DNA from 3 places in the Peribacillus sp. NPDC060253 genome. Region 3 is predicted to be linked to each of the others. Evidence: riboswitches for the same ligand, from Rfam matches in the RefSeq annotation. Region 3 holds a riboswitch; each other region holds the start of a gene.
What was found. Region 3 has a riboswitch for glycine ahead of ACFWE9_RS21700 (amino acid permease). Riboswitches for the same ligand answer to the same signal wherever they lie in the genome.
Positions count from the first base shown of each region.

Region 1 (8,018 bases), on a different contig from region 3:
GTAAATACCTGATAAGCTTAACCCTATTCCCATCTTAATGTTGTATTTCAATGTTTTCCAACTGGTACGATTATCACCGGTCCATGTTTGCACATAACGATGCATTCCCGCGGAACCAGAGCGTGATATTAGATATGGGCGCAATTCAGGATTGTATTCTAACTGTGCTTCATAGGAAGCTTTCATCATAAGGAGCGGATGGACCGCACGAATTAGCTCAAACTCTTTATTTTTGCCAAAGCCTTGGCAAGTAGCGTCTTTGCTCCAAATTTCAAACTCATTATTGTCGTTCCAAGTTGAATCAATTCCATAATACAACAGATTTTCTTTTACTTGACCTTTCCACCAATCATACGTTTCTTTGTTAGTAAAGTCTAAATAAGCGCCGATATCATCCCAAAATTGTGCCATTTCAGGTTCTTCTGTCTTACTGTTTGTTATAAACATCTTTTTTTCTTTCAACTCATTAAATAATGGATGATCTTTTAATAAACATGGTTTAATATTTGCACACAATCGTACATCCTTATCATGAAAATTCTGTACCATCTTTTTAGGAGACGGAAATTTTGAATGGTTCCAATTAAACACATAACGTTTATTGCCGATTGATGTATATCCTGATGACAATTGGAACGAATCACATAATATATCATGTTCTTCACAAAGCTTTAGGAATTTATTTAACTGCACTTGCGCATCCGGAGCATCAGTGTAACTCATTGTCGATCCAGAATAGCCTAAACTCCATTTTGGTGGAAAGATTGTTTGCCCAGTTAACCACGAAAATTTGCGAGTGACATCTTTAACTTTCGGACCTGCGATAATATAGTAATCTAAATCACCATGTTCAGCTTGAAAATATCTGTATAACTCATGATAATTATCAAGCTCTGTACCTAATTCAAAAATAGAGCTGGACAAATTGTCGTAGAAAATTCCAAATGAAAATCCAGTTTTCTTCTGTCGTGTAATATAAAATGGAATATGTTTATAAAGGGGATCACTATATTCTGCATCGTAACCCATCGCATCAATTGTCTGCATCCGATAGCGCTTTCCATGCTTATCAACTGAGCCCGTTTTTTCACCTAATCCGAAATATTGTTCATTTAAATCGCGCTTTAAATAATGAACTATGTCCTGACAAAGTGAGCCATCAAAGTTATATGCCTGAGTTTGTCGATCATTCGCAAAGTTCTCCCACTCAGAATTATCACGATAAAACCAGCTGATCTTAAATCCATTTAACTTCACCTGAATCTTTATGAGTGAAGTTTCTACAATGAATTCATCTTCATCTTGTCTAAATTCATAATTTGGTAGTGAAAAACCGTTTGTATCCAAACGATCACGGCCCTCCAATGGAACATCAGCTTGTCCCGGTGCTACACTCCAGGTTTTATCAAGCTTTAATTTTTCTCCATCTGTAAATAAGATTCGAATGATGTCTTTTTCAAGCACCATAATTTTTGCATATGTGTTTCCATCTAGTAATTTAAAGTCAAGAATATTGTTATTCTCTTTAATGAAAGTAAACTGATAGTTCTCCTTAATGCTCATTTGATATCTCCTTCTCTGTGTGTATATTATAGATCAAATAGTATAAGATTAAGCTAACATCAGAGATGCTCTCTAATAATTATTTGATGCAAGAATAAAGTACTGCCTTTAATAAAACGCATACAAAAATAATTAAGAAACTTTTTCGTCACGTCTCCTCTTAGGTTTAGTTTAAGTCAGGCTGATTATCTTTATTTCTTTCTTTTAAGTCAGCTACAATTTTACTGTATAAATTATCTGTAAGATTATAGAAGAAAAATAGGATAATTAATCCAATAATATTGAGGGCTGCTGGAGCAAGAAATAACAGTCCTTTAAGACCTAACAGTGTATCTGCAGACTGTTGAATATTTGGAACATATCCAATAAGCCCTAGTGCTACCCCTGGAATAAAACCAGCGAGAGCCTGTGCAAGCTTTCGGAAGAAACTGTACGTTGAATAAACAATCCCTTCTGTACGTTCTCCTGAATTCCACTCATGATAATCAATAGAATCAGCAATCATTACCCAAGGTAGACCAAGTGCAAACGATAACCCAAAGTTTCCCAAAGAGAAAATAGTTAAAAACGTAGCCGTACTTGTTGGCAATACAAAATTCAAAACATCACTAGCAATGCAAACCATAAGTCCAAGCATGAAGGTATTTTTCTTACCAATTCTTTTTACCATTGTTGGAATGAACATTGAACCAACTACAGCGAGCCCAATACTTAAAAATGATAGCATTGACATAAGTTCCGGATTCTTTAAATTGTATTCTAAGTAGTACAATTGAACAGCGTTGCGAATATTGGATGAAGTAATCATGAACAAAGCTGCTAAACACAATACAATAAGAGGTCGATTTGAAACCAATGCCTTGAATAACGTAGACAGCGGAACCTTTTCATTTTTTGGTGCTCTAATAACATTTTCTGTTGTATTGTGATAGCAAATAAGATGAAAAAATATTCCGAATATTACCATCACAGATATAGCAACGATGTATCCTATTTCTTTATTAGCAAACTGAACTACAATCGGAATAACTGCCATTCCAGAAATAAGAAGTGCCATTTGACTACCAATTGCTCTAAATGAACCTAAAGATGCACGATCAATTGGATCTTGCGTCATGGCAGCAGATAATGATCCGTACGGGATATTAACAATTGAGTATGCTAGACCAAACCCCATATAGGTGATAAACGCCCACACAATCTTCCCATTATCCGAAAAGTCTGGAGCTAAGAATGAGATGACCGTCATTAATGCCAGTGGAACAGTTCCCCATAAAATGAACGGGCGGAACTTTCCTCGTTTTGAGATATTTGTTCTTGAATCTACAAATGCACCAACACTTGTATCTGCAAATGCATCGAAGATTTTAGAAATTAAAAACACCAATCCTCCCCAGTAAGCGGAGATTCCTAAAACATCTGTATAAAATTTCAGAAGGTATAACTGTCCCATATCAAACATAAGGCCGTTACCAATATCACCAAAACCGTAAGACAACTTTTCTTTAAAAGTGAGCTTTTTAGAAGCGGTGACCGCTGTCTTTTTAACCGGAACCACTGGTAATCCCATATAACCATCCCCTTCTTTCTCCCATATATAACCCCTGTATTGTAAACCTTTTCATAAAGAAGCAGAAATAGTGTTTATTTTAACCCTTAAGCACTATCACCCCCTTTGATACTTACAATATCTTTCATAAGCAAAAAGAGCATTCCTGTATTAACGCTGTAAAAAGTATTTCTCTGCATTGTAATAGGAAATATTTTCAATCAGTGTTTGAAGAAGCACATTATCGTTTGGAACCCTTCCTTGTTCTACCCATTTCCCGATTAGGCTGCATAGGATCCGACGGAAATAATCATGTCTTTCATAGGAAAGAAAGCTGCGAGAATCTGTCAGCATACCAATAAAATGACTAAGTAACCCGACGTTAGCCAAATCTTTCATTTGTTTCTCTATTCCATCAATGTGGTCGTTAAACCACCAAGCTGTACCAAGCTGAACTTTTCCTGGAACGCCTTCTTCATAGAAATTCCCCATCATGGAGGCTAATACCGGATTGTCTTTAGGATTTAAATTAAATAATACGACTCTTGGCAACGCATCTTCTTGGTCAAGCGCATCAAGAAGATGCGATAATCCTCGTGCGATGTTTGCTTCTCCAATTGAATCAAACCCTGTATCCGAGCCCAAAAGATTTTTCATTTTTGTATTATTATTTCGCATAGCCCCAATATGTAATTGCATCACCCATTGTTTTTGAGCGTACATTTTCCCTAGTTCTTTTAGAAGAAAAGATCGATACTTGATCAATTCTTCTTGTGAAAGCGACTCTCCATTCATACGTTTTGTAAAAATTGTTTCTGCCTCTGCTAGAGTTACTTCTTTATACTCCATGTAAGGAATATCATGATCGGCTGCCCTGCCTCCATTTTCATGAAAAAAGTCAACTCGGTATTGAAGTCCTTTAATTAATTCTGCAATAGATGTCACTCGTTGATGAACTACTTGCTCTAGATTCTTTAACCAATCTTGAAAAGTTGGACGTTCAATAAACAGTGCTCCATCAGGTCGAAAGGTTGGTACAACCTTTGTTTTAAACGTAGAATCATGGTTTAATAATTGGTGGTATTCAAGAGTAGATATAGGGTCGTCTGTAGTACCAATAAATTGCACATTAGATTTCTTAATAAAAGATTGCGGTGTAAACTCCGTATCTTGTAATTTTTTATTGCATTCTTCCCAAATTTCCAGCGCGGTATCGGGACTAAGTCTTTTATCAATGTCAAAAAAGCTCTTTAATTCCATATGAGTCCAATGGTAAAGTGGATTTCCAATTAAATATGGTACCGTCTGAGACCAAGCAAAAAACTTTTCCCAATCACTAGCTTCTCCTGTTATAAAATGCTCCCCTATACCATTCATTCGCATCGTTCTCCACTTGTAGTGATCGCCTGCTAACCATAGTTGAGTAAGGTTTTCATAATGTTTATTCTCAAAAATTTCTTTTGGATCTAAATGGCAGTGAAAATCAAAGATTGGCATTTCTTTTGCTGTATTTTTATATAACTGAACTGCTGTAGGTGTGGAAAGTAAGAAATCGTCTCCTAAAAAATATTTCATATTATTTTCCTCCTAGGGGAATAAAATCAAATTTATAAGATTAAAACTCTCAATGTAAACACTTTCATTTTTGGTTAATTTAATTTGTTCGACTAGTAAACTAATTAATTATAAGAAATAATTTATCATGTTTATAAAATTCAGTCAATTAAAATTCTTTAATTTAAGAGTCAATATTTTTCAAATGAAAATGCTATAATAAAGAACAATGTCAGTTAAGATTTGGAGGACACATTTATGCCTACTGGTGATGCAGCTTATATCAGGAAATTAAATCGATCTTTAATTATTAGTAAAATTGTAGAAGCAGGAATAATTTCAAGGGCAGAATTGTCTAAGATTACAACATTAACAAAAGCCACTATTTCAGTACAGATTGCAAGCTTAATTGATGAAGATATTATTATTGAGACACAGCAGGATCATTCAAAAGTTGGAAGAAAACCTATAATGCTATCTTTAAATGGAGCAGCAGGATATGCATTAGGTATTGATTTAGATTATAGTCAAATCTCTTTCACTCTTTCTAACCTTCTTGGTCATCCTGTTTCGTCAGATACTATTAAAATACATACGACAAGTTATTCGGATATCTTTGATATACTAGTTGAAAAAATTAATAAATATAAAAATGAATGCCTTAAGTCTAGATACGGACTTATTGGTGTAGCAATTTCAATTCATGGTCTTGTCTCTACAGATGAACTCATTCATTATATTCCTCGGTTAAACTGGTATGATGTGGACTTAAAGAATGATTTAGAAAAAGAGTTAAACGTTAACGTATATCTTGAAAATAATGCAAATCTTTCAGCTTTTGCTGAACGAGCCTACACATTTCATAAATCAGATAATTTGGTATGCATAACACTTCGATCAGGTATAGGCCTTGGTATAGTAATAAATAACAAATTATCTAAAGGACATGATGGCTATGCTGGAGAGATTGGTCATATGATTATCCAACCAGGAGGAGACCTTTGTGCTTGTGGGAACAAAGGCTGCTGGGAAAGATATGCTTCTGAGTCAATCTTTTTAACACAACTTTCTAAAGAAAAACAAGTTAGTACTATAACTTATAAACATATTGAAGAATGGCTTAATCAAAACGATACTGAACTACATAGACAAATGGAAAACTTCATCTATTATATTTCAATCGGTTTGAATAATATCATCAACATATATAACCCTGAAGTTCTAATAATTGATAGTGAATTACTTTCTCTATACCCAGATTCTATAAATGAAATTAAGAAAAATCTTTCTTCCTCCACAATTCATTATCGAGAATTATTAATATCCTCAATTGGAAAAAAAGCATGTGAATTGGGTGCGTGTGCATTGGTGATTAAGAATTTTCTTGAAATTACGATGCCTAACTTTGTATATCCTGAATCAATAGAACATATTCATTCACTGAATAATATGTCTGTCAAATAGTTATAGGTTAAGGATTCTTTCTCACAGAAAACTAGGCTGATGCTTTCCTAACAGCTATAAAAACCATAAAGCTTTAGTAAAAAAGCTTTATGGTTTTTATTCCCAGATATTTACTCTTAAACCTAAATTTTAGCTGCTGAACAGCCCTTAATCTAGAAGTTGAGATAAAGTCTCCCTTCAATAAGAATTTCCAATTCTATTATTTTTAAAAATTCACAAATAATCAATAACCCAAAAAAGAACGTACGTTTGACCACACTTACAAAAGAAGAAAAGATTCAATTAATGGGATTTGGTTCTGGTGCAAACATAATGTGAATTTGAAAAAACTAATAGGATTTCTAACGGAATGCTACTTTATGCGGTTAATCCAAACAGCTCGTGGATACAATTCACCTGATTTTGAACAGACTTCTCCCCTATCTTTTAACTACTAAATGGCTACAGGATACGCGTGGTTTTTTCCACTGTTATGACAGGCGTCTGGACACATACGATAAAGCCAATGCTTTCTTGAGAAAGCGTTTGGCTGCTTGTTTATCACTGAATTCACTTAGATAACATTAACCTTCGGAATCCACTGTACGATACAGGTACTATACTTGAAGGCAAGGGAATCGGAATATACATGGAAGAAAATGATAAATTCTGAAAGTTCATATCGGATGATTTTATGCTGTGGTTAGATGGCCTGGCATTTGATCAAAGGGGTTCTCTTATTTTTTTAGCAGTAACAGGCTGCATCAAATGTTTACACATAATCAAGAAAGTTATGCCTGGAACTACCCGTACAGGGAAAGCATTTGTCGGTGAAGATGTTAAACTCCATCTTCATTCCAGGTTAATGCACCAATGGACGGTATTTTTAGAGAGGCAAAGCCCGTTCGTTCATCTTGGCTGACGAAGTTTTCTGATGCGATCAACTCTAATGTTGGATGTTGCCGCTGCCTTTCGCTTTCAATTGCTTCAAAAATGGTTTAATCATTCTTCTGCAAACTCATTCTTATTTCCTCTTTTTTAGATAGCTGCTGCCACTCCATATCATGTTCCCTGTTTTTGCACGCAAAAAAGGACAGAGAAGGTAATGGCAACATTCCCTTCTCTGTCCTTTTACCTGAGAGTTTAACTCTATGCTAAAAAGAGTCTTCCCCTTAGGTGGCGTTTTATAAACGCTCTCTCAAGAGTTGCGTCTCATTGTGGTTCTTTACCTGAGAGATTTGTTCCAAGTTTTTTTGGGAACATGCTCCTTCGGTGATTGTACATTATTTACTTATGTGTTTTTTATGGAATCGCCTCTTTATTTATACCTATTCAGGAAACTAAGAAAAGATAACACGGAGGAAAATCACTTTATATCAGCAAATGCTTTCAAATTTAACAGACTAATGCTTCTTTATGAAGTTCTGCTCTTGATAATCGCTGATTGCAGCCTGGTTTTTCTCTTTTTCTTTTAAAACATAACTAAGCAAGTCTAATGAGAGGCGCGCTGCCACTTGTCCAGTTATTCCCGCATGATCGTAAGGAGTAGCTACTTCTACCATATCAAAACCGATTACTTCTCCTCTTTTTGCAATCCCATGGAGTATTTCGTTGACTTCATCATAAAGCAGGCCTCCAGGAGAAGGTGTGCCTGTCGCAGGGGCGATCGATGGGTCGAGGCCATCAATGTCCATGGTAATATAATATTTTTCACCTGCTGGAATAAGTTCCAGAACCTGTTCAAATCCCATCTTTCTCATTTGACGTGGAGACAAGATGACACTTCCGTATTCTCTGGCAGCATCGACATCTTCTTTTATACTGCTGCTGATTCCACGAATTCCCAATTGGAAAATCTTTTGAACATGATTCATTTCAGATAAGCGGCGGATGCAGCTTCCATGTCCAA
Region 1 is NZ_JBHXAS010000078.1:14,971-22,988, forward strand. Features, by position in the region: gene ACFWE9_RS18545 (glycoside hydrolase family 31 protein) at 1-1,563, opposite strand, end outside; gene ACFWE9_RS18550 (glycoside-pentoside-hexuronide (GPH):cation symporter) at 1,730-3,133, opposite strand; gene uxaC (glucuronate isomerase) at 3,284-4,687, opposite strand; gene ACFWE9_RS18560 (ROK family protein) at 4,925-6,130, shown strand; partial or broken gene ACFWE9_RS18565 (IS6 family transposase) at 6,567-6,726, opposite strand; glycine riboswitch at 7,223-7,322, opposite strand; gene speB (agmatinase) at 7,513-8,018, opposite strand, start outside.
Region 1: another riboswitch for glycine. It lies ahead of ACFWE9_RS18565 (IS6 family transposase); the one in region 3 lies ahead of ACFWE9_RS21700 (amino acid permease).

Region 2 (8,018 bases), on a different contig from region 3:
CATCAACAAATAACTATTATATCACTTTTTTATTCATACATCCATGTCAGGCAGATGCCAATTTATCAAATCATTGGCTTTTCCGTCCATTAAGGTGATAACAACGGGTTTTCACCCTTTCACATTATATACAATTTCCTTTTAATCGGTTCTCTTAATTACCATCTAAAAATTCCAGTTCTTCTTCTGTAATCAAAACATCCCTGGGTCTTGATCCTCTGGATTCAGATACGACTCCCTGCTGCTCCATCATTTCTATTAGACGCGCTGCACGGTTATAACCGACTCTGAAGCGCCTTTGGACGCTTGATGCAGATGCAGCCTGCTGGCTCACGACAAATTCACAAGCCTCGAAAAACAGTTCATCCGCTTCTTCAGTGACCTGGGCCCTATTCAGTAAGTCTTCCTGTTCAAAAAGATACTTCGGTTGCTGCTCCAATTTCACGTGGTTGACGACTTGATCTATTTCTTCGTCGCTTACAAAAGTTCCTTGCAAACGAACCGTTTTTGATGAACCGTTTTCAGCAAATAACATATCTCCTCTTCCTAACAGCTTTTCTGCTCCCCCACTATCGATAATCGTGCGCGAGTCGACCTGGGAAGAAACAGAGAACGCGATCCTTGTCGGGATATTTGCCTTGATCAATCCAGTGATGACATCGACTGAAGGTCTCTGAGTGGCTACAATTAAATGAATGCCACAGGCCCGGGCTTTTTGAGCAATGCGACAGATCGCCTCCTCAACATCAGCCGGGGACATCATCATTAGATCCGCAAGCTCATCGATGATCACCAGGATATAGGGCAGCTTGTTCGAATATTGACCGGCTTTTTCCGCTTGGTCATTAAAGCGGCTGATATCACGGACACCGGCATGTACAAACAATTCATAGCGTCGTTCCATTTCCTCTACCGCCCATTTCAACGCAGCCGTAGCGGCCTTTACATCGGTTATGACCGGACTGACCAAATGCGGGATTCGATTATACGGGGCAAGCTCGACCATTTTCGGATCGATTAATAGTAATTTCAACTCCTGAGGCGTCGCCTTATAAAGCAAGCTGACCAGCATGGTGTTGATACAGACACTTTTCCCTGATCCCGTTTGTCCGGCAATCAATCCATGAGGCATTTTTCTCAAATCCGTGATAATAGGCTGCCCTGATATATCAAGGCCGAGTGCCACTGCAAGAGGTGATTCATGCTCTTGAAATTCAGTACTTTCCAAAACCTCTCGCAAAAATACCGGCTTGCTTTTCCTATTCGGAATCTCAATCCCAATTGTATGTTTACCCGGTATCGGCGCTTCCATCCGCATATCCTGGGCGGCAAGGCTTAATTTGATGTCATCCATCAGGTTTGTCACTTTATTCACCTTCACTCCCGGTTCCGGATGCACTTCGAAACGAGTCACTGCCGGCCCTTGAGTGACATTGACAACTTTTGCACGGACATTAAAATTTTTCAACGTCTCATCCAGTAATAAAGTTTGTTCCTCGAGCCACTCATCATCATGCACAGCATAAGTAGGAGGTGTCAACAACTCAATATTTGGAAACACATAGTATGGATTATCATCGACTTCCAGGGAACCAAAAGATTCTGGGGCTGCACTCTGTCTCCCTTCTGCTTTGGAGAAGGCTGCACCACGATTACCACTTTCAGAAATGGAAGTTTCATGGACCGGGTTCGAACCGATATTGGCTTCAACAGCATTTTCGGGCTTGGCGACCTTTTCGGAAACATAGTTGGTTTCCGTAAAGTTTACGGGTTCTGGAGTGACAGGAGTTCCATCTTTCAACATACCCTTGCCTTCCTCCGTCTGCCCTTCAGGAATGGTTGGTTTCGCTTGTCCTGCCTCCGCTTCATCAGCATTAATTAGAGGTTCCTTTTCAAGTGAAACTATTCCCCTTTCGGCATTAAGGCTTTTTTTTTCCGGGATCATTTTATTCAAGAACTCGTTTCTTTTTCGATCTTGCTTAAGCATCATCACATTAAAAGGGATATGTTTTTTCGTTGGTTTAGGCTGTTCATCCGGTATCACAGATGATGATTCACTTGCATGACTCATCGGTTGAGGTGATAGTACCGCGGTTTCCCTAGGAACCTCTATAGCTTCAGGCGGTGCATCTTCAACCTGTTCCATTATGGATACAGCGACTTCTCGTCCAAAATCATCATGATCGTGTTCATAAGCCTTTTTTTCTTCCACTTGCTTTGTTATTAGTTCAGCGGGCTCGCTTACTGGTTCTTCAGGTGCCGCCTCAATGGAATTTTCACGAAAGAAAGCGGGTATCTCCGACCCTTCTCTTTTTTCTTCCACTTGTTCTGGTACAAGAACGGATGGTTCTATCTTCAATTCCTCATAGGCTGTTGGAACTTCAGGGATTGATGCTGGAATATCATTATGAAGTTCTTCTTTTTTAAGAACAGGCAGTGTGCTTTCTAATTCATATTCGACAATTTTTTCAGAAGGGACGATCTTTTTTTCCGGACGGCGAAATCCATAAATAGGTGAAGGGATTTCCGTTGGGCGGAATGGAGTATTCGACGGGACTATTTTTGGGTTTGAATCCCGATTCGTGCTTCTCCTTTTTGGTTCAGGCTCCCGATTCGTGCTTCCCCGTTTTGGTTCAGGCTCCCTCACTGGCCTTCTCGTTTCTTTGGTCATGTTTCCCTGCTTTGGTTCGCGATCTTCTTTCTTTCTTTCCCTAGGGCTTCTTTTGTTATGCTCCCTGTCGGGAATGAGAGGAAACTTGAACTCTCCTTTTGGATATTGAAACAGGATTTTTGTATCCGGATCTTTTGTCTGGGACATTTTTTCCACTGTTTGATTATAAACTTTTATTTCTTCTTTCTTTTCCTTAGAAATCTTCGAAAAATCCATATTCCTTAATGTTTCTTCATCAAGCGGTTCATCTATAATAATTTCTTCAATTTCAATAATTTCCTCTGCTTGGAACCATTTTTTCATCTTATTTAGCCATTTCAAACCTATCACTCTTTCTACATCTGTAGTTATGTAACTAATTCTACCAGTTATTTTTAAAATATCGAGAAAATTTAAGCTAAATTGGGATTTGTATGTACATTTTTTTCCGATTCTTTACCAACTCTACGTTTTTCGCCTAACTCCTACCCTACTAAACCCCTTCTGAAAAGAGTTTAAACCTATCCGCCGCGAAATAACTTTAGTCCCTAGTCTACTATTTAAATAAAACACCGCTGTTAAATCGCGTTTACAAAGAGATTAAGTTTCCATGCAACTATTAGAGACGTCCGTAACACATGCCATCACCCTATACGAAATCGCCGGTGGCATTCATATAACTGCTGAAACTTATAAAACACCGTTCGTTTAAACCGAACGGTGTTTTGTGGGTTCCAGCGTTTTTTTTGCTAAGAAAGGGCCATTTTGACTATTCCGATTCACCAAAGCTGCATACAACTTGTGCGACTGATTTGGCAGCGATCAATAGGGCATCTTCATCTATATCGAATTTAGGATGGTGATTGAAATAAGCCCTTTCCACCCCTTTTGGTTTACAGCCGATGTAAAAGAAGCAGCCAGGAATCTTTTCTGCATAATACGAAAAATCTTCCGAACCTGAGAACATCGGAAATTCCATGACCTTCTTAATATCTTTGTCGTTCATACTTTCAAGGCTATTTTTCACGAATCCAGTCAGTTCAGGGTCATTATATAACGGTGGATAATCAGGCACATACGAAAGTTCACACTGAACACCAAATTCCGTTTCTATCCCTTTAACGATCCGGTGGACTTCCTTATCTATCAGCTTTTGTGTCTCTGCTGTCATGTAACGGACATCCCCTTCTATTTCTATACAATCTTTAATGACATTAAAACTACCTTTTCCATCAAAAGAACCGATCGTAACCACGCCCATATCAAAAGGGTTCAAGCGGCGGCTGATAACGGTTTGCACGGCTGTGACGAAATGGGCACCTGCTACAATTGCGTCATTGGCCATATGCGGGGATGAACCATGGCCGCCCATGCCTTTTATTTCCAATTTGAAGTAGGTCCTTCCAGCCATCGAAAAGCCGCTGCGATATCCAATTTCCCCAGCTGGATATGTCGGGAATAAATGAATGCCAAAAACAGCATCCAGTTCATCCAGAACCCCTGATTCCATAATACTTTTTGCACCTCCAGGGGGTGTTTCTTCTGCATGTTGATGAATGATTTTAATGGTACCGGAAAGGGAATCTTTTAACTCTACTAGGCAGTCTGCCAGGACCAATAAATAAGCGGTATGGCCATCGTGTCCGCAGGCGTGCATGACACCTTCATTTGTTGATCGGAACGGAACCTCCGTTTCTTCTGTAATCGGCAATGCATCGAAATCGGCTCGTAGACCTATCGTTTTCCCTGGTTTCCCGCCTTCGATCGTTACGATGACCCCTAATCCATTTCCTGCATTCGTTTGAATGTCCACATCTTTACCCTTATAAAAATCAATGATATATTGTGCTGTTTTCTCTTCTTTGAAGGAAAGCTCGGGATTCTCATGTAAATGACGGCGGATTTGAACCATTTCCTCTTTACGGGCTTCAAGCATGTTCATTAATTGATTTTTCAAAATATTTTCCCCCTTTATTTCAATATAAGTTTTTGATCAGGAAGGCCTTTCGAAATGGAAGGCTTCGTTTCGCTGCACGCCTGCCTGTCAGAAGCCAAATAAAGCTGGCCCCATTCTTTTTTGCACGCCAAAAAAGGACAGAAAAGGGTTGCGTAAACTTACTGCTCCCCTTCTCTGTCCTTTTTACCTGAGAGTTTAACTCCATTTTATTTTCTGGAGATTTCCCCTTTGGTGGCATCATGTTTCATACGCGCTCTCCAGAGTTGCGTCCAGTTGCGGTTCCATTTACCTGAGAGATTTGATCCAAGGGTGATTTTTGGAACTTGCTCCTTCGGTGGCATTATATTTTGCACTCTCCCACAACATTCATCCGCTATATAATTTAAATATTCAGTTTTTTAAAATCGTGAACCAATTCAGACTGAAACTCATACCAGTCCCTATTCACCATCAGCAATAATCTCTATTTTCAAAATAATCTAACTATATTATCACCCATACTAAAATAAATTTCAACACCATTAAACAGAACATTCCGGAGATATCCCTCTCGGAATTATGATTACTTACGGCTGTAAAAAAAAAATTCCTTGCTGCTTTGTCACTCACGCTTCCTTTTCATTGAACATATGGACCTGAAAACTTCTAACTCTACTAAACTTGCACATAGTACTCCATAAATAAAGGACCACTGCCAAGCTGGAACTTTTCCATGCTGACACGGTCCTATGTTTTTCAATGATTCATTGTTCACGCTTTTTGTTTTTACCCATAATGAAGATGGGCTCCAACTCATTTTCTTCGTAAAGGAATGATAGAGCCGTTATCGGTACATGACCGCTCGCAAAGAAGCTCATGGCCATTTGTGCCAGAATATCATATCCCGTATCGTTCTTCACATCGGCAATGATGATGACATCCTGATGCGGAATGGCCACCGCCATGGTCCCCTCCATCTTGTCCTTCATGTCCCGAAGCCAGGAGTCGTTAAGAATTCGGCTAGCATCATATCCATCATTGGTGTTTAAAAAGTAAAATTTATTACCGGCAACGATATCCGACTTCATTTCAGTGGAAAGGGACCGGGCATTGAAAAGGGCAATTTCACGGATCCTTTCACCCTGCCAATTTTCCCGTTGAATCATCTTTTCATCAATCAAACGGTAGGTCTTCCCCAAATCGAGTGCGTAAAGTATCCGGGTTTCAGCCGTATGCTCATCGAATAAAAAAGGATTTCCTTCTTCTGATTCCATTGGAAAGGAAGTCGAACGGATGACAGGGAAAATGGATTTCTCCTTGCCTACCATGCTGTGTTCTCCGCCCATTACATTCAAGGCCTCTTCCACGTAATAGGCAACCTCATCGATGGCTTTTTCCTGCACGTTTTCATAGTTAGCAAGTACAGGAGGCAACTCGATGGTGATCCCCTTCCCGGTTTTCACATTTTCCACCCGTAACGTATCTTGCTTGCTATCGAATTTGAATGATCGGTTATCATCTTTTAAACGATCCTTCAAGATATTTTTCAGCTTCGTGCTGTCCATTTTCATGTTTGACCCTCCTCTTCATTGAAAAATCCCCAGCGAGAAGGGGAAATTGATTATAGTGATTGAATGAATTCCTCAATTTGTTCTTGTGTTTTGCGATCCTTGCTCACGAATCTGCCTAGCTCTTTGCCATTATCATAAGCAATGAAACTTGGTATACCGAATACATCATTAGCTGCACACACATCGATGAATTCATCTCGATCTACATAAATGAATGTAAAATCCGGAAATTTCGTTTCAATCTCGGGCATGATCGGTTCGATTACACGGCAATCTCCACACCATGTTGCTGAAAAAAGAAAAATATGTTTGCCTTCATTTTTTAATGCATCATATTGCTCCACAGTTTGTAAATTTTCCATTTGAATATTCCTCCTGCTCTAAATGATATCTTAGGTTTTATAATCCCATCATACCAGACTCTCTAGAAATCAACCATTAATACGGATTGGTTGAACGACAGCACTTTTACTTATTTTTGCGGCACAGATGAAACGACTTCCATCATTTGTTTCGCATCGGTTTTTAAATGGTCCTTATCCGTTTCCGTTGTCAACTTGACTCCACCGATCCCCACTGCTAGCTCATACTTTTCATTCGGTGACTCTTTAATCGAGATAAAACCGAACTTATCATCATTTTGAAATGAATGCAGCACCACATATTGATCATCTTGTTCCTTTATCGCCAAAAATAAGACGGAGCTGTCTTCCTTTTCATTAGGATTGACAAATAATATATAAATCTTATCACCTTTTTGTAAAATCAAATTATTATCATGTTCTTCCACTACTTTAAAACCCTTTGGCATATATACCTGAATAAGCCCTGCCTCAATATTGGGCTGTTTTTCATCGTTTCGAAATGCCAATTCTGCGGCCTTCTCTGCTTTTTTTGTTTGTCTATCGATACTGGAGCAGCCCACAATCAAACTGCTCAATATCAGAAATATAATAAGAAATTTTTTATTCGATAAAGCCATTGTCATTCCTCCAGCCGTCACTTTTACTCTCTTATGCATACTATTATCCTTATTTATGAAATTCATCCATTTTCTCAAAACATGATACAATGAAAGCAATTTAAATTCAGAGGAGGAAAACCATGAAATTAACCGTTTATCTTGCTGGGGAAATCCATTCAAATTGGAGAAGTGAGTTGAGAGATAAGGCCGCTGCCTTGAAGCTACCGTTAGAATTTGTCGGTCCGATGGAGAACCATGAACGATCCGATCATATCGGTGAAGATATTCTTGGTGAACAACCGAACCCGATTCAAAAGGATACGGCCGCTTCCCAAATTAATAATTTGCGGACAGGTCTTTTGATGAAAAAAGCTGACCTGGTCGTTGCTCTGTTTGGCGAGAAATATAAACAATGGAATACCGCCATGGACGCAAGCACTGCCGTTTCACTCGGTAAACCGCTTATTTTGATCCGCCCCGAATCCCATCACCATGCCTTAAAGGAATTATCAGAAAAGGCGAGTGTCACGGTCGAATCCGTGAATCAAGCCATGAAGGTGCTCTCTTATATTTTTGAAGATGGATTGTGACTCTCCCTTGACGAACCAATCATGCCTGCCATTCTAGAATAATGCATTCATCAAGGTAAAAGGGAAAACGATTATGTACAATCAAACCGCAAAAAGCTTGTAGGGAAACAGAATAACCCACCCTACAAGCGAAATGCATTTAAACTTATCTATTTTTAATAGGAATCCAAATTTCTGAGTAATAATCAGGGTTTGAAGCGTCATCATTCGTGTATACTTCCAGTTCAGGAATTCCGGCATGTTCATAACCACTTGTAGGAAACCATTCGGAAAAAATTTGCTTCCACGCTTTTTGAATGGCATCAGG
Region 2 is NZ_JBHXAS010000005.1:58,075-66,092, reverse strand. Features, by position in the region: gene ACFWE9_RS02730 (DNA translocase FtsK) at 155-2,818, opposite strand; gene ACFWE9_RS02725 (M20 family metallopeptidase) at 3,420-4,607, opposite strand; glycine riboswitch at 4,874-4,977, opposite strand; gene ACFWE9_RS02720 (DUF1444 domain-containing protein) at 5,351-6,157, opposite strand; gene ACFWE9_RS02715 (thioredoxin family protein) at 6,208-6,519, opposite strand; gene ACFWE9_RS02710 (hypothetical protein) at 6,630-7,178, opposite strand; gene ACFWE9_RS02705 (YtoQ family protein) at 7,262-7,711, shown strand; gene ACFWE9_RS02700 (AraC family transcriptional regulator) at 7,857-8,018, opposite strand, start outside.
Region 2: another riboswitch for glycine. It lies ahead of ACFWE9_RS02725 (M20 family metallopeptidase); the one in region 3 lies ahead of ACFWE9_RS21700 (amino acid permease).

Region 3 (2,762 bases):
ATAATTATTAGATGCCTTTTATTTTACATAGTAAGAACTCTAGTAACAAATACGATAGATTAAATAAATGATGAACTATAATAATTAAGAAGGGACGAATGGACCATGGCGAAACAACAATCGGTGTGATAGGTTTAGCCGTAATGGGTAAAAGTCTAGCGTTAAATATTGAAAGTCGAGGTTATTCTATTTCTGTTTACAATCGTCCGTCTGAACTGTAAAGGGGGTATGAACTAAAATGAGTAAGGAAAAGAAAATCAAGCTAAAGAAGCCAAAGAAGTGGTGGGTATGGGTTCTAGCCATTATCCTCATTGCTAATATAGCAAGTGGTTGGGACAAAGAGGAAGTTGCTAAAGAAGAGAAGGAGGGTGCCTCTAAGCAATCCATACTGCTGCAAGGATTCTCGCGAGTCTCGCAATACTTCAATTTTCTCTTTTTCCATACATCAATTGTGTTAAAAATATAGACATTATATCCTTTCCCATCTTTAGATTTAGAAGTATTTTCAATGGACAAAAATGCCTAAATCCTTCGTTTTTCTCAGCATCCGTTCAAAAGTGGGTCGGTTTGCACCTACGATTCAACAAATTTGATTTTGTAAGTTAATAACTTCTAATTTATGAACTGTCAGAAAAATCGATATCGTCTATGTTTAAATTTCAGAAAATAAGCATTTTTCAGATAGTTATTGTAATTTCCATTAAAACCCGTTAAGATACAACTATTAAAGCAACTTTATATCAGCGGATGATGATTGTGGGAGAGACTAAACGTTGTTTAGCACCGAAGGAGCAAACCCTAAAAAGCAGGGAACTAATCTCTCAGGTAAAAGGACTACAATTGGACGCGTCTCTGGAGAGAGCCACAGGCCACCGAAGGAGTTAAACTCTCAGGTAAAAGGACAGAGGAAGATAGGAAGACCCCCCTATCTTTCCTTTGTCCTTTTTTGTATTTGGAAAGATAAAAAAAAGGAAAAAGAGAGGAGTATGCATTGAAATTTGTTAAAAAAAGAGTCAATCTATTGAATTCAACGATTAATGCACTATGTTTTTTCGCAAGATTGGCAGATTAGAAAAAAATTTAAAAAGGAACAGAATATGAATCTGTTATGAAAAAAATCTATATCTTGCACCTATTAAAGAAAGCGCTTACACGAGTGGGGTCATTCTCCCAGTACCTAATTATTTAACCCATTGAAGGATTGACCCTTTAGTCAGGAAAAAATCATAAATAGCCTATAAAACTAGAAAGTGGGAAATCGCATGCAGGAACAAAAGTTAGAGAGAGGCCTAAAAAACAGACATGTACAACTCATCGCTATTGGTGGGGCAATCGGAACGGGATTATTTCTTGGGGCAGGAAAATCTATTCATTTAGCAGGACCATCAATTTTATTTGCTTACATGATTACAGGCGTCATTTGCTTTTTAATCATGCGCGCACTTGGAGAATTACTCTTATCCAATTTGAACTATCATTCTTTTGTTGACTTTGTAAGAGAATATTTAGGTAATATGGCAGCATTTATAACTGGGTGGACCTACTGGTTTTGCTGGATTTCAATTGCAATGGCAGACTTAACAGCAGTTGGTCTTTATACCCAGTATTGGTTTCCCTCTGTACCACAGTGGATGCCAGGATTATTTGCGCTTGTCATTTTGCTATTTATGAATCTTGCAACCGTAAAACTTTTTGGCGAAATGGAATTCTGGTTCGCATTAATTAAAGTCATCGCTATTCTAGCACTAATTGTTATCGGTATTTTCATGATTATTAAAGGCTTTTCCACAGATTCAGGCGTAGCCAGTTTCACGAATCTATGGAGCCACGAAGGAATGTTCCCAAATGGAATAAATGGCTTTATCCTCTCATTCCAGATGGTAGTGTTTGCGTTTGTTGGTATTGAACTTGTAGGACTTACAGCTGGTGAGACAGAAAATCCAGAAAAAGTTATCCCAAAAGCAATCAATAATATTCCTATTCGGATAATAATTTTCTACATTGGCGCACTTATTGTCATTATGAGTGTTTATCCGTGGAACGCAATCATCCCATCGGAAAGCCCATTCGTCCAAGTATTCGTGGCTGTTGGTATCGCTGCGGCTGCTGGTATCGTCAATTTTGTCGTCCTAACATCAGCTGCTTCAGCATGTAATAGCGCAATCTTCAGTACAAGCCGGATGGTATACTCACTTGCCAAAGATAAAAATGCACCTGTGCCATTTGCAAAACTTAATGCCCGTAAAGTACCTGCCAATGCATTGGCCTTTTCAACTGTCGTCATTCTAATTTCCGTTGTATTGAACTATTTAATGCCAGAAGGAGTATTTACGTTAATTACAAGTATTTCTACAGTATGTTTCATTTTTATTTGGGGAGTTACTGTCATCAGTCATTTAAAATACCGCAAAACAAGGCCAGATCTAGCGAAAATGAACAAATTTAAATTACCACTTTATCCAATTTCTAATTATTTGATCCTTGCTTTCCTAGTGTTCGTACTTGTTGTGCTTGCCCTTTCGGAGGATACTCGTGTTGCCTTGTTCGTAACTCCTATTTGGTTTATTATGCTGATTGCGATTTATAAGATGCGGAAAACGGAGGTAGATCATTCGAATCAGAGGAAGGCAGCGGGAAATTAAGTGGCAATCTGCCCGCATTAATAAGCAACCATTAAGATATCTGAATGATCATATTTTGATGAGAAAAAGATTATTTTAGAATAGTTTTGTTAGCGCTTTCAAAAATGCTTGACATAATTA
Region 3 is NZ_JBHXAS010000115.1:11,570-14,331, reverse strand. Features, by position in the region: partial or broken gene ACFWE9_RS21710 (NAD(P)-binding domain-containing protein) at 99-212, shown strand; gene ACFWE9_RS21705 (hypothetical protein) at 239-466, shown strand; glycine riboswitch at 748-847, shown strand; glycine riboswitch at 851-907, shown strand; gene ACFWE9_RS21700 (amino acid permease) at 1,263-2,642, shown strand.